2 regions of the Rhizobium sp. UBA1881 genome follow, and region 2 is predicted to be linked to the other one. Evidence: predicted binding sites of a transcription regulator. Region 2 holds the regulator's gene; the other holds the start of a gene.
What was found. The regulator PhoB, encoded in region 2, activates phosphate uptake and scavenging genes when phosphate is short. The targets are predictions, from matches to a motif close to TGTCATNNANCTGTCAT.
Positions count from the first base shown of each region.

Region 1: the regulator PhoB is predicted to act here: its motif matches at 2,981-2,997, upstream of ppk2 (polyphosphate kinase 2).

Region 1 covers NZ_DDHH01000211.1:20,891-25,961, reverse strand. The annotation lists gene B3605_RS25495 (sugar-binding transcriptional regulator) at 1-949, shown strand, start outside; gene B3605_RS25490 (DoxX family protein) at 1,022-1,450, shown strand; partial or broken gene B3605_RS25485 (DUF3422 family protein) at 1,605-2,908, shown strand; gene ppk2 (polyphosphate kinase 2) at 3,121-4,038, shown strand; gene B3605_RS25475 (ROK family protein) at 4,247-5,071, opposite strand, start outside.
Region 2 covers NZ_DDHH01000152.1:17,588-22,658, reverse strand. The annotation lists gene pstB (phosphate ABC transporter ATP-binding protein PstB) at 1-374, shown strand, start outside; gene phoU (phosphate signaling complex protein PhoU) at 418-1,131, shown strand; gene phoB (phosphate regulon transcriptional regulator PhoB) at 1,168-1,851, shown strand; gene B3605_RS18275 (GcrA family cell cycle regulator) at 1,934-2,479, opposite strand; gene B3605_RS18270 (aspartate aminotransferase family protein) at 2,907-4,103, shown strand; gene argF (ornithine carbamoyltransferase) at 4,151-5,068, shown strand.

The DNA.
Region 1 (5,071 bases), on a different contig from region 2:
TTCGGAAGCCTCCTCGCTCAGACTGCGCGCTGCCTGGCTCTATTATAACCAGGGATTGACGCAAAAAGATGTCGCCGAGCAGCTCGGCATCAGCCGCACGACCGTCATTCGGCTGCTCGACGAGGCGATGAAGCGCAGCGAGGTGCAGATCTGGATCAACGATTCGATCGGCGATTGCGTCGAACTATCGGTGAAGCTGGAACGCGCCTACGGCCTGGACGAGGCGATCGTGGTGCCCGCCCCCGTCACTTCCGATCCGAATGCGCTGGCCAAGAGCGTCGGCCTGGCGCTCGGCCAGTTTCTGTCCGAAGCGATCCCCGACAATTACACGATCGGCGTCGGCTGGGGCCGCACCATGACGGCCTCGCTGTCGAGCTTCCGTCCGCCGCGGCGCGACAATTGCAAGGTCGTCTCGCTGCTCGGCGGCATCGTCGCGGTCCACCAGACCAACCCGATCGATTACACCTGGCGGCTCGCAAGCCAGCTCGGCGCCGAATGCTACATGTTCCTCGCGCCGCTCCTGGTCGATTCCACCGAGACCAAGCGCAACCTCATCGAAAAGTGCGGCCTCGACACCATCTACCGGCTCGCCGAGACGCTTGATCTCGCCATCGTCAGCTGCGGCGATATCGGCCCGCATTCGACCTCGCTGTCGGAGGGATGGATCTCCAAGGACGAGCTGCAGGAGCTGATCGATGCCGGCTGTGTCTGCGACACCATGTTCAATTTCCTCGACAAGGACGGTAACACGGTCGATCACTCGATCAACAGCCGGGTCATGTCCGTCGATCTCGATACACTGAAGAAGGCCAAGCACATCGTGCTCTCCTCCGGCGGCGCCCACCGGGCGGTTGCCATCAGCGCCACCATCAAGCGGATCGGCTGCAACACGCTGATCACAGACGAGAGCGCCGCTCGCGCCCTGATCGAGCTCGCCGAAGCCGCCTGACGCATCGGGCGCATCGGGCGCATCGGCGACATATGGCATCATCCAGACGCCGGTCATTTGCGTAGACGCTGCATGACCAAAGCCGCAGACAATGCCTCCACCGACCACGCGGAAAGCCCAACCGGCAGGTTTATCCTGGCCGGCCTCTACATGATCGCCGGCTGGGCGCACCTGCTCTTCCCAGCCGCGTTCCTGTCGATCACCCCGGATTGGGTTCCCTTCCCGGCCGTGGTGATCGCGTTCACCGGCCTGTGCGAAATTGCCGGCGCGATCGGCCTGACGACTGAACGGTTACGCCGCTCGGCCGGTATCTGCCTGGCGCTTTATGCCGTCTGTGTGTTCCCGGCCAACATCAAGCACGCCATCGACGATCTCGGCTCGACCACGGCCGCCTTGGGCTGGTGGTATCATCTGCCGCGCCTCGCCCTGCAGCCGGTCATCGTCTGGTGGGCACTGCTTGCCGGCAAGGTGACGCGCTGGCCATTGCCGGCGTCGCACTGAGCTCGGCGCAGCGGACGGAACTGAAACGGCTCGACACGACGCAAATTGCCGGCGCATGATCGTTGTGCGTCAAACCGCCACGTCGTACGCGCCGGGCCATTTGATAATAGCCAAGGGAAGAACTGGCCGTGGGGGCACAGTCAGGAGGCAAGATTTGTCGAAGCGTAGCTTTTCGTTTCCCGTAGCCGATGTCCGGGCGCGCGCGCTCGGCGAAATCCATTCGCGCCCCTATACGCTCATCCCTGTCTCCCGCGTCATCTTCCAGGTCGCCTTCCTCACCGAGGCCAACTTCGTCGCCGACCAGGCGATCCTGAAGGCGCTCTCGCTTGCCCAGGGTGTTCCGGCACCCGCCGCAGACACCAGCCACCACACGATGAGCTGGGGCAGCGGCACGCTGCGCTGGGAGCGCCACACGGAATTTTCGACCTATTTCTGGGACACGCCGGCGCCGGCGGAATTCGGCGCCGAAATCCCCGTCAATCCCTTCGGCGCCAGCTTCGCGGCACCGGGCCCCTTTATCTCCGGCGTTCGCATCGAGATCCGCCCCGATAGCGAGGATGTCGCCGACGTCATCGCCAATTTCGATCCGACCAGCCTCTGCCAGAGCATGGTGGCCGACAGCCAGGCGACCGTGATCACCGATTTCCGCCAGGACGGCGACGGGCTGACCAAGTTCCTGGTGCTCGACCATGGCATGACGGATGGCGCCCGCGGCATGCTCGCCCAGCGCCTGCTCGACATCGAGACCTATAGGACGCTCGCCATGATGGGCCTGCCGCTGGCGCAGACGCTCTCGCCCGAGATCCGCCAGATCGAAACGAGCTTCACCGCCATCACGCAGGGCATGAAGCAGCATGCGCGCGCCGAAGCCGACGCCACGCTGTCGGAGATCACCCGCCTCGCCGCCGAGCTCAGGCCAATGCTGCCCTTAGCCTCTACCGCTTCGGCGCCAGCCGCGCCTATTACAACATCGTGCTCGAGCGCGTCGCCATGCTGGCCGAAAAGGCGCTCCCCGGCAACGAGACGCTCGGCGCCTTCCTGCAGCGTCGGCTGGCGCCCGCCATGCGCACCTGCCAGTCGGTCGAGGAGCGGCAGGCGGACCTGTCGCGCAAGCTCGCCCGCGCAACGGCCCTTCTGCGCAGCTGGATCGATGTCGAATTGGAAAAGTTCAACACCGAGATCCTAGCCTCGATGGATAAGCGCGCCCATCTGCAGCTGCGCCTGCAGCAGACGGTCGAAGGCCTGTCGGTCGCCGCGATCTCCTATTACGTCATCGGCCTCGTCGGCTATCTCGCCAAGCTTCTGCATGGCGTAGGTGTCGAGATCGCGCCGGAGACGCTGACCGGCGCGGCCGTACCCTTCGTCGTTCTCGGCGTCTGGCTCACCGTGCGCCGCATTCGCAGCAAGCACAGCGACGACCACGTCAAAGAGGCCAACCGCCCCGACGCGCTGAGCTGAGCTGATCCGAAGGGCCGGCAGCACGCTCACCTGCCGACCACTTTGCGCACGCATCTCCGCGTCCGGCCGAAGCGTCATATATCCTTCATGACACGCTGCTTATTTGGCGCCATGAGTGGCCTTGCCGTGCGTGCTTTCATGATATCGTCATGCGGCGCAAAGCAAGACACCTCCGCAAGCGTCCGAAGCGACAAATCTGAACAGGGATCGAGATGACCACCATGAGAGGCACGCCTTCAACCGACTGGCTCGAGGCCGAACTGGCCGATACGCTGGATGAAGACTATGAGCTCGAGCTCTCCGAGCCGGCGCTGTCCGAGGAAATCCGCAAGATCTACCGCAAGGCGCACCCGCCATCGATGCCGCGCATCGAATACTTCCGTTCGCTGATCGCGCTGCAGTCCGAGCTGATCCGCCTGCAGGATTGGGTCACCTATCACAAGGAAAAGGTGGTCGTGATCTTCGAAGGTCGCGATTCCGCCGGCAAGGGCGGCGTCATCAAGCGCATCACCCAGCGCCTCAACCCGCGCGTCGCCCGCGTCGTGGCGCTTCCGGCTCCGTCGGACCGCGAGAAGTCGCAGTGGTACTTCCAGCGCTATGTGCCGCATCTGCCTGCTGGCGGCGAGATCGTGCTCTTCGACCGCTCCTGGTACAACCGCTCCGGCGTCGAACGCGTCATGGGCTTTGCCGACGAGGATCAGGTCGAGCAGTTCTTCAACGACGTGCCCGAATTCGAGCGCATGCTGGTTCGCTCCGGCATCCGCCTCGTCAAATACTGGTTCTCGATCACCGACGAAGAACAGCAGCTGCGCTTCCTCGTGCGCATCCACGATCCGCTGAAGCAGTGGAAGCTGTCGCCGATGGACCTGCAGTCGCGCATCCGCTGGGAGGCCTACACCAAGGCCAAGGAAGAAACCTTCGCCCGCACGAACATCCCGGAAGCCCCCTGGCACATCGTCGAAGGCAACGACAAGAAGCGCGCGCGCCTCAACTGCATCGACCATCTGCTCTCGCAGTTCCCCTATGAGGATGTGCCGCACGAGGAGATCGCCTTGCCCGAGCGCGTGTTCAACCCGGATTACGAACGCAAGGTCCTACCGCCGGAGTTGTACGTTCCGTCGAAGTATTGATTGGAAACGTCGGCGGGTGAACTGTTGATTGAATAGAGCCGCTGGGCGGGTGAGGCCCCCTCATCCGCCTGCCGGCACCTTCTCCCCGTTGGGGAGAAGAGACTTGGGAGCGGGCCGCTCGCTCCATCTCCCCTTCTCCCCAGCGGGGAGAAGGTGGCCCGAAGGGTCGGATGAGGGGGCTGCTTGCTCCACCCTCGCGGGGCTACCCCTACCCCAACATCTCCGCTTCCGCCTTCAATCCAAGCAATGCCGCCCCAATCAGCCCCGGCTCCACGCGGCATTCGCTGCGCACGACCAGCGGTCGGTCGAATTTGCGCAGGATGCGCTGGCGCACCGCCTTGTCTAACTCATCCAGCAGCGGCTCCACATTGGAAAGCCCGCCCGCAACCGGCACGATGGTGGCGCCGGTGATGTTGACGGTCAGCGCCAGAGGAGAGGCGAGGAGGTCGATGTAGACGTCGATCGTGCGGGCGGCTTTTTCCTCGCCGCCCAGCCACTGGCCGATGATCTCCTCGCTGGTGAAGTCGAGGCCGTGGAGGGTCTTGTGCAGGCGTTCCATGCCGCGCGCGCCGCCGACGGAATCGACGCAGCCGCTCTGGCCGCAGCCGCAGGCAAAATGCGGGATTTCGACCGGCGGGTGGCCGGCGCGCAGTGCCGCGATCGGGCCGTGGCCCCATTCGCCGGCAAAGCCGCCCGCCTCGTTGATCAGCCGGCCGTTGGCGATCACGCCGCCGCCGACGCCGGTGCCGAGGATGACGCCGAGCACGATGCGGTGGCCGCGACCGGCGCCGAGGCCGGCTTCGGCCATGGCGAAGCAGTCGGCGTCGTTGGCGACCAGCACCGGCACGCCGAGTTCTGCCTGGAGATCGGCGGCGATGGTGCGCTGGTGGATGCAGGGAATGTTGGCGCAGGTGAGCAGCTGCGTATCGGGATCGACGACGCCGGCGATCGAGATCGACAGCAGCGTCGGCGTGCCGCCGGCTTCCGCGATGAAGGTTCTGAGCGTATCGACGAAGGCGCCGAAATCATCGAG
Region 2 (5,071 bases):
TGCAGCGCGCCGGCCTGTGGAACGAAGTCAAGGACCGCGTGCATGAAGGCGGCACCGGCCTTTCGGGCGGCCAGCAGCAGCGTCTGTGCATCGCGCGTGCGATTGCCGTCAGCCCCGAAGTCATCCTGATGGACGAGCCCTGCTCGGCGCTCGACCCGATCGCGACCGCCAAGGTCGAGGAGCTCATCCACGAGCTGCGCGAAGCCTACACGATCGTCATCGTCACGCACTCGATGCAGCAGGCAGCCCGCGTTTCGCAGCGCACCGCCATGTTCCACCTCGGCAACCTCGTCGAGGAGAACGATACCGACAAGATGTTCACCAACCCGGATGATCCGCGCACCCAGGATTACATCATGGGCCGCTTCGGCTGATCTCCGAAACCGGTAAACCTCAGGACATTCAAGGATAAGCCCCATGGCATCGACACATATCTATTCCGCCTACGACGATGATCTCAAGTTCCTGACGCGCCGCATATCCGAAATGGGCGGCCTCGCGGAACAGATGGTCGGCGACGCTGTTCGCGCGCTCGTCAACGGCGACACTTCGCTCGCCCAGAAGGTCATCTCCGACGACGTGATCCTCGATCACGCCGAGCGCGAGATCGGCGAAAAGGCGATCATCACCATCGCCCGCCGCCAGCCGATGGCCGCCGACCTTCGCGAAATCATGGGTTCGATCCGCATCGCGGCCGATCTCGAGCGCGTCGGCGATCTCGGCAAGAACACCGCCAAGCGCGTCATCGCTGTTCAGAGCACCGGCGTTCCGCGCAAGCTCGCCCGTGGCCTCGAGCATCTCTCCGAACTGGCACTCGTCCAGCTCAAGGAGGTTCTCGACGTCTACACCAGCCGCGTTGCAGATCGTGCCAAGTCGATCCGAGAGCGCGACGAGGAAATCGACGCGATGTACACCTCGCTGTTCCGCGAGATGCTGACCTACATGATGGAAGATCCGCGCAACATCACCAGCTGCACGCATCTCCTGTTCTGCGCCAAGAACATCGAGCGCATCGGCGACCACGCCACCAACATCGCAGAGACCATCTACTACATGGCTACCGGCGCCCAGCCGGAAGGCGAGCGTCCGAAGGACGACACCGCCAACACCGTCGGCGCGGTCACGGAATAAGCGTTCCGGACCCACGCCCCCAGGAGACCGAGACGAATGATCCCAAGAGTAGCAGTCGTTGAAGACGAAGAAGCACTGAGCGTGCTTCTTCGCTATAACCTTGAGGCCGAAGGCTTCGAAGTCGATACCATCCTTCGCGGTGACGAGGCCGAGATCCGGCTGCAGGAACGCACGCCTGACCTTTTGATCCTCGATTGGATGCTGCCCGGCGTATCCGGCATCGAGCTCTGCCGTCGCCTGCGCATGCGCCCGGAGACGGAGCGCCTGCCGATCATCATGCTGACCGCCCGTGGCGAGGAAAGCGAACGTGTTCGCGGCCTGTCGACCGGCGCCGACGACTATGTCGTCAAGCCGTTCTCGACACCTGAGCTCGTTGCCCGCGTCAAGGCGATGCTGCGCCGCGCCAAGCCGGAAGTGCTGTCCTCGCTGCTGAAGTGCGGCGATATCGAACTCGATCGCGAAACCCACCGCGTTCACCGCAAGAGCCGCGAAGTCCGCCTCGGACCGACCGAATTCCGCCTACTGGAATTCTTGATGTCGTCGCCGGGCCGCGTCTTCTCCCGCTCGCAGCTGCTCGATGGCGTCTGGGGCCATGACATCTATGTCGACGAGCGCACCGTCGACGTTCACGTCGGCCGCCTGCGCAAGGCGCTCAACTTCTCGAACATGCAGGATGTCATCCGCACCGTTCGCGGCGCTGGTTATTCGATGGAAGCGTAAGACGCTTCCATTTCATCCGGTCCAACGAAAAACGGGCCCCGCGAGGGCCCGTTTTCTTGTGTTCCTTATCCGGCTTTCCGGGTCATGCGACCCGGTTGGCGGCCTTGCGGCGCTCGTTGACCGGCTGGTAGGCCATGCGCTGGTGATAGGTGCAGTACGGCGAGTTGTCAGGGGACTCGCAGCCGCAGAAGTGGAAGTCATCCGTCAGCGGATCGCCGACCGGCCACTTGCACGTACGCTCGGTCAGTTCCGTGAGGCCTAGGCGGCGCGAGATCGGAACGACAACGTTGGAAGCCGGACGGTAACGGACTTCCTCGATCGCATCGATGTCCATCTCTTCCTTGAGAGCCACTGCGCCCTGCGGGCGGGCAACGGCGCGGCTTGGCGAGATGCGTGCGGAATTGAAGCTGTTGGCGGGGCGCGGGGTCGAAACCGCCGGGCGCTTCGGTGCCCGCGTCGCCGTGGTCGTGCCGCCGGCCTTGGCGCGGCCAGGCAGGTTCAGGCGGTGGACCTTGCCGATGACGGCGTTGCGGCTTACACCGCCAAGTTGTGCCGCAATCTGGCTGGCGCTCAGGCCTTCGGCCCAAAGCTTCTTCAGTCTCTCAACGCGCTCGTCTGTCCAGTTCATGCCCTGTCTCCGCCTTATTGCGTTGGTGTAGGCAGAATCCTTCACCCATGGCGCGGACGTGTCCGGACCAAGAAACGCTTGCTCGATTTTGGTGACTAGTTCCGCCGCATGCAGTCTAGTAATTGAGTTTTAACCTAGAGTGAGGGCGACTCCGTGACAAGAGTCGGTTGAATCGCGGCGAATCGATTTCTCGGTTTTCCCCAACTTGCTGGGTGGTAGAGTCATTTCTGCAACATTAGCTGTTGATAGCTCGCCGGCGCCCCGATGCTTGCTTGACGCATGCGACAAAAGCTCAGTTTTGTTGACATCGCACTGCGAAAAGACAATAGTGCCCCTCGCCGCCGAAAGGCGGCATTTTTCATTTCCGGGCACCCGCTTTTTAGCCGGAGTCCGGGCCATTGTTGAGCGAATGACAGGAGATCGCGCCATGGCTGAAGCCGCGCCGCTTTATGATACCTACTCTCGTGCCCCGCTGCGGTTCGAGCGAGGAGAGGGCGTGTGGCTGATCACCGAAACTGGTGAGCGATATCTCGATTTCGGCGCGGGCGTTGCCGTGACCTCCGTCGGCCATAGCCACCCGCACGTCGTCGGCGCGCTGAAGGATCAGGCCGAGAAGGTCTGGCACCTTTCCAACATTTACGAGATCCCCGGCCAGGAGCGCTTCGCCAAGCGGCTGACGGATGCAACCTTCGCGGATAAGGTGTTCTTCACCAATTCCGGCGCCGAGGCTCTGGAGTGCGCGATCAAGACCGCGCGCCGCTACCAGTATTCGAAGGGCCATCCCGAGCGCTTCCACATCATCACCTTCGAAGGCGCCTTCCACGGCCGCACGCTGGCAACGATCGCCGCCGGCGGCCAGGAAAAGTATCTCGAAGGCTTCGGCCCCAAGACGCCCGGTTTCGACCAGGTGCCCTTCGGCGATATCGAAGCCGTCCGTGCCGCCATCACCGATGCCACGGCCGGTATCCTGATCGAGCCGGTACAGGGCGAGGGCGGTATCCGCCCGGCAACCACGGAATTCATGAAGGCGCTGCGCCAGCTCTGCGACGAACACGGCCTGCTTCTGATCCTCGACGAGGTTCAGTCCGGCGTTGGCCGCACCGGCAAGCTCTTCGCGCATGAATGGTCCGGCGTCACGCCCGACATCATGGCGGTCGCCAAGGGCATCGGCGGTGGTTTCCCGCTCGGCGCCTGCCTTGCAACAGCTGAAGCAGCCTCCGGCATGAAGGCCGGCACCCATGGCTCGACCTATGGCGGCAACCCGCTCGCCATGGCCGTCGGCAATGCCGTGCTCGATGTCCTCCTCGAGGAAGGCTTCCTGCGCCACGTCAATGACGTCGCGCTCGTCTTCCGTCAGGGCCTCGCATCGCTGAAGGATCGTTTCCCCGATGTGATCGAGGACATCCGCGGCGAAGGCCTTATGCTCGGCGTCAAGGCGGCCGTTCCGTCGACTGAGCTCCTGCAGGCCATCCGCGCTGCCAACCTGCTGGCCATTCCGGCCGGCGACAACGTCATCCGTTTGCTTCCTCCGCTCGTCGTCACCGCTGACGAAGCCCGCGAAGGCCTCGCGCGTCTCGAACGCGCCGCCGAGAGCGTGCGCGCCAAGGCAAAGAAGACGGCTTGAATGGATGGATGCCCGGCCGGATGGCGGGCGTAACAGGTTAAGGACAGATGGCTTCCCCAAAACACTTTCTCGATCTCTCCGCGGTAACCTCCTCCGACCTCAGGGTCATCATGGATGACGCCAAGACCCGCAAGCAGGCCTTCAAGGCCGGCCAGGGCGACAAGCCGCTGGCAGGCAAGATGCTGGCGATGATCTTCGAAAAGCCCTCGACCCGCACGCGCGTCTCCTTCGACGTCGGCATGCGCCAGCTCGGCGGCGAAACGCTGTTCCTCTCGGGCACCGAAATGCAGCTCGGCCGCGCAGAGACGATTGGCGACACTGCCAAGGTCCTGTCGCGCTATGTCGACGCGATCATGATCCGCACCACCGACCATGCGCGCATGCTGGAGCTCGCCGAACACGCGACCGTCCCCGTCATCAACGCGCTGACGGATGATACCCATCCCTGCCAGATCATGGCCGATATCATGACCTTCGAAGAGCATCGCGGCCCCATCAAGGGCAAGACGATCGCCTGGATGGGCGATGGTAACAACGTGCTGCATTCGCTGGTCGAAGGCGCTGCCCGTTTCGGCTATCGCATGAACATGGCGGTACCCCTTGGTTCCGAGCCGAAGGATCACTATCTGAACTGGGCCCGCAATGAGGGTGCCGAGATCATGCTGAGCCATGATGCAGACCGTGCGGTCGCCGGCGCCGATTGCGTGGTGACCGATACCTGGGTCTCCATGAATCAGGAACATCGGGCCCGGGGTCACAACGTCTTCCAGCCTTATCAGGTCAATTCGGCTTTGATGGCACAGGCCGACAAGGATGCATTGTTCATGCATTGCCTGCCGGCCCATCGTGGTGAGGAAGTTACCGACGAAGTGATCGACGGCCCGCAATCCGTGGTCTTCGATGAAGCGGAAAACCGTCTTCATGCGCAGAAGTCGATTCTTGCTTGGTGCCTGGGCGCGATCTGAACC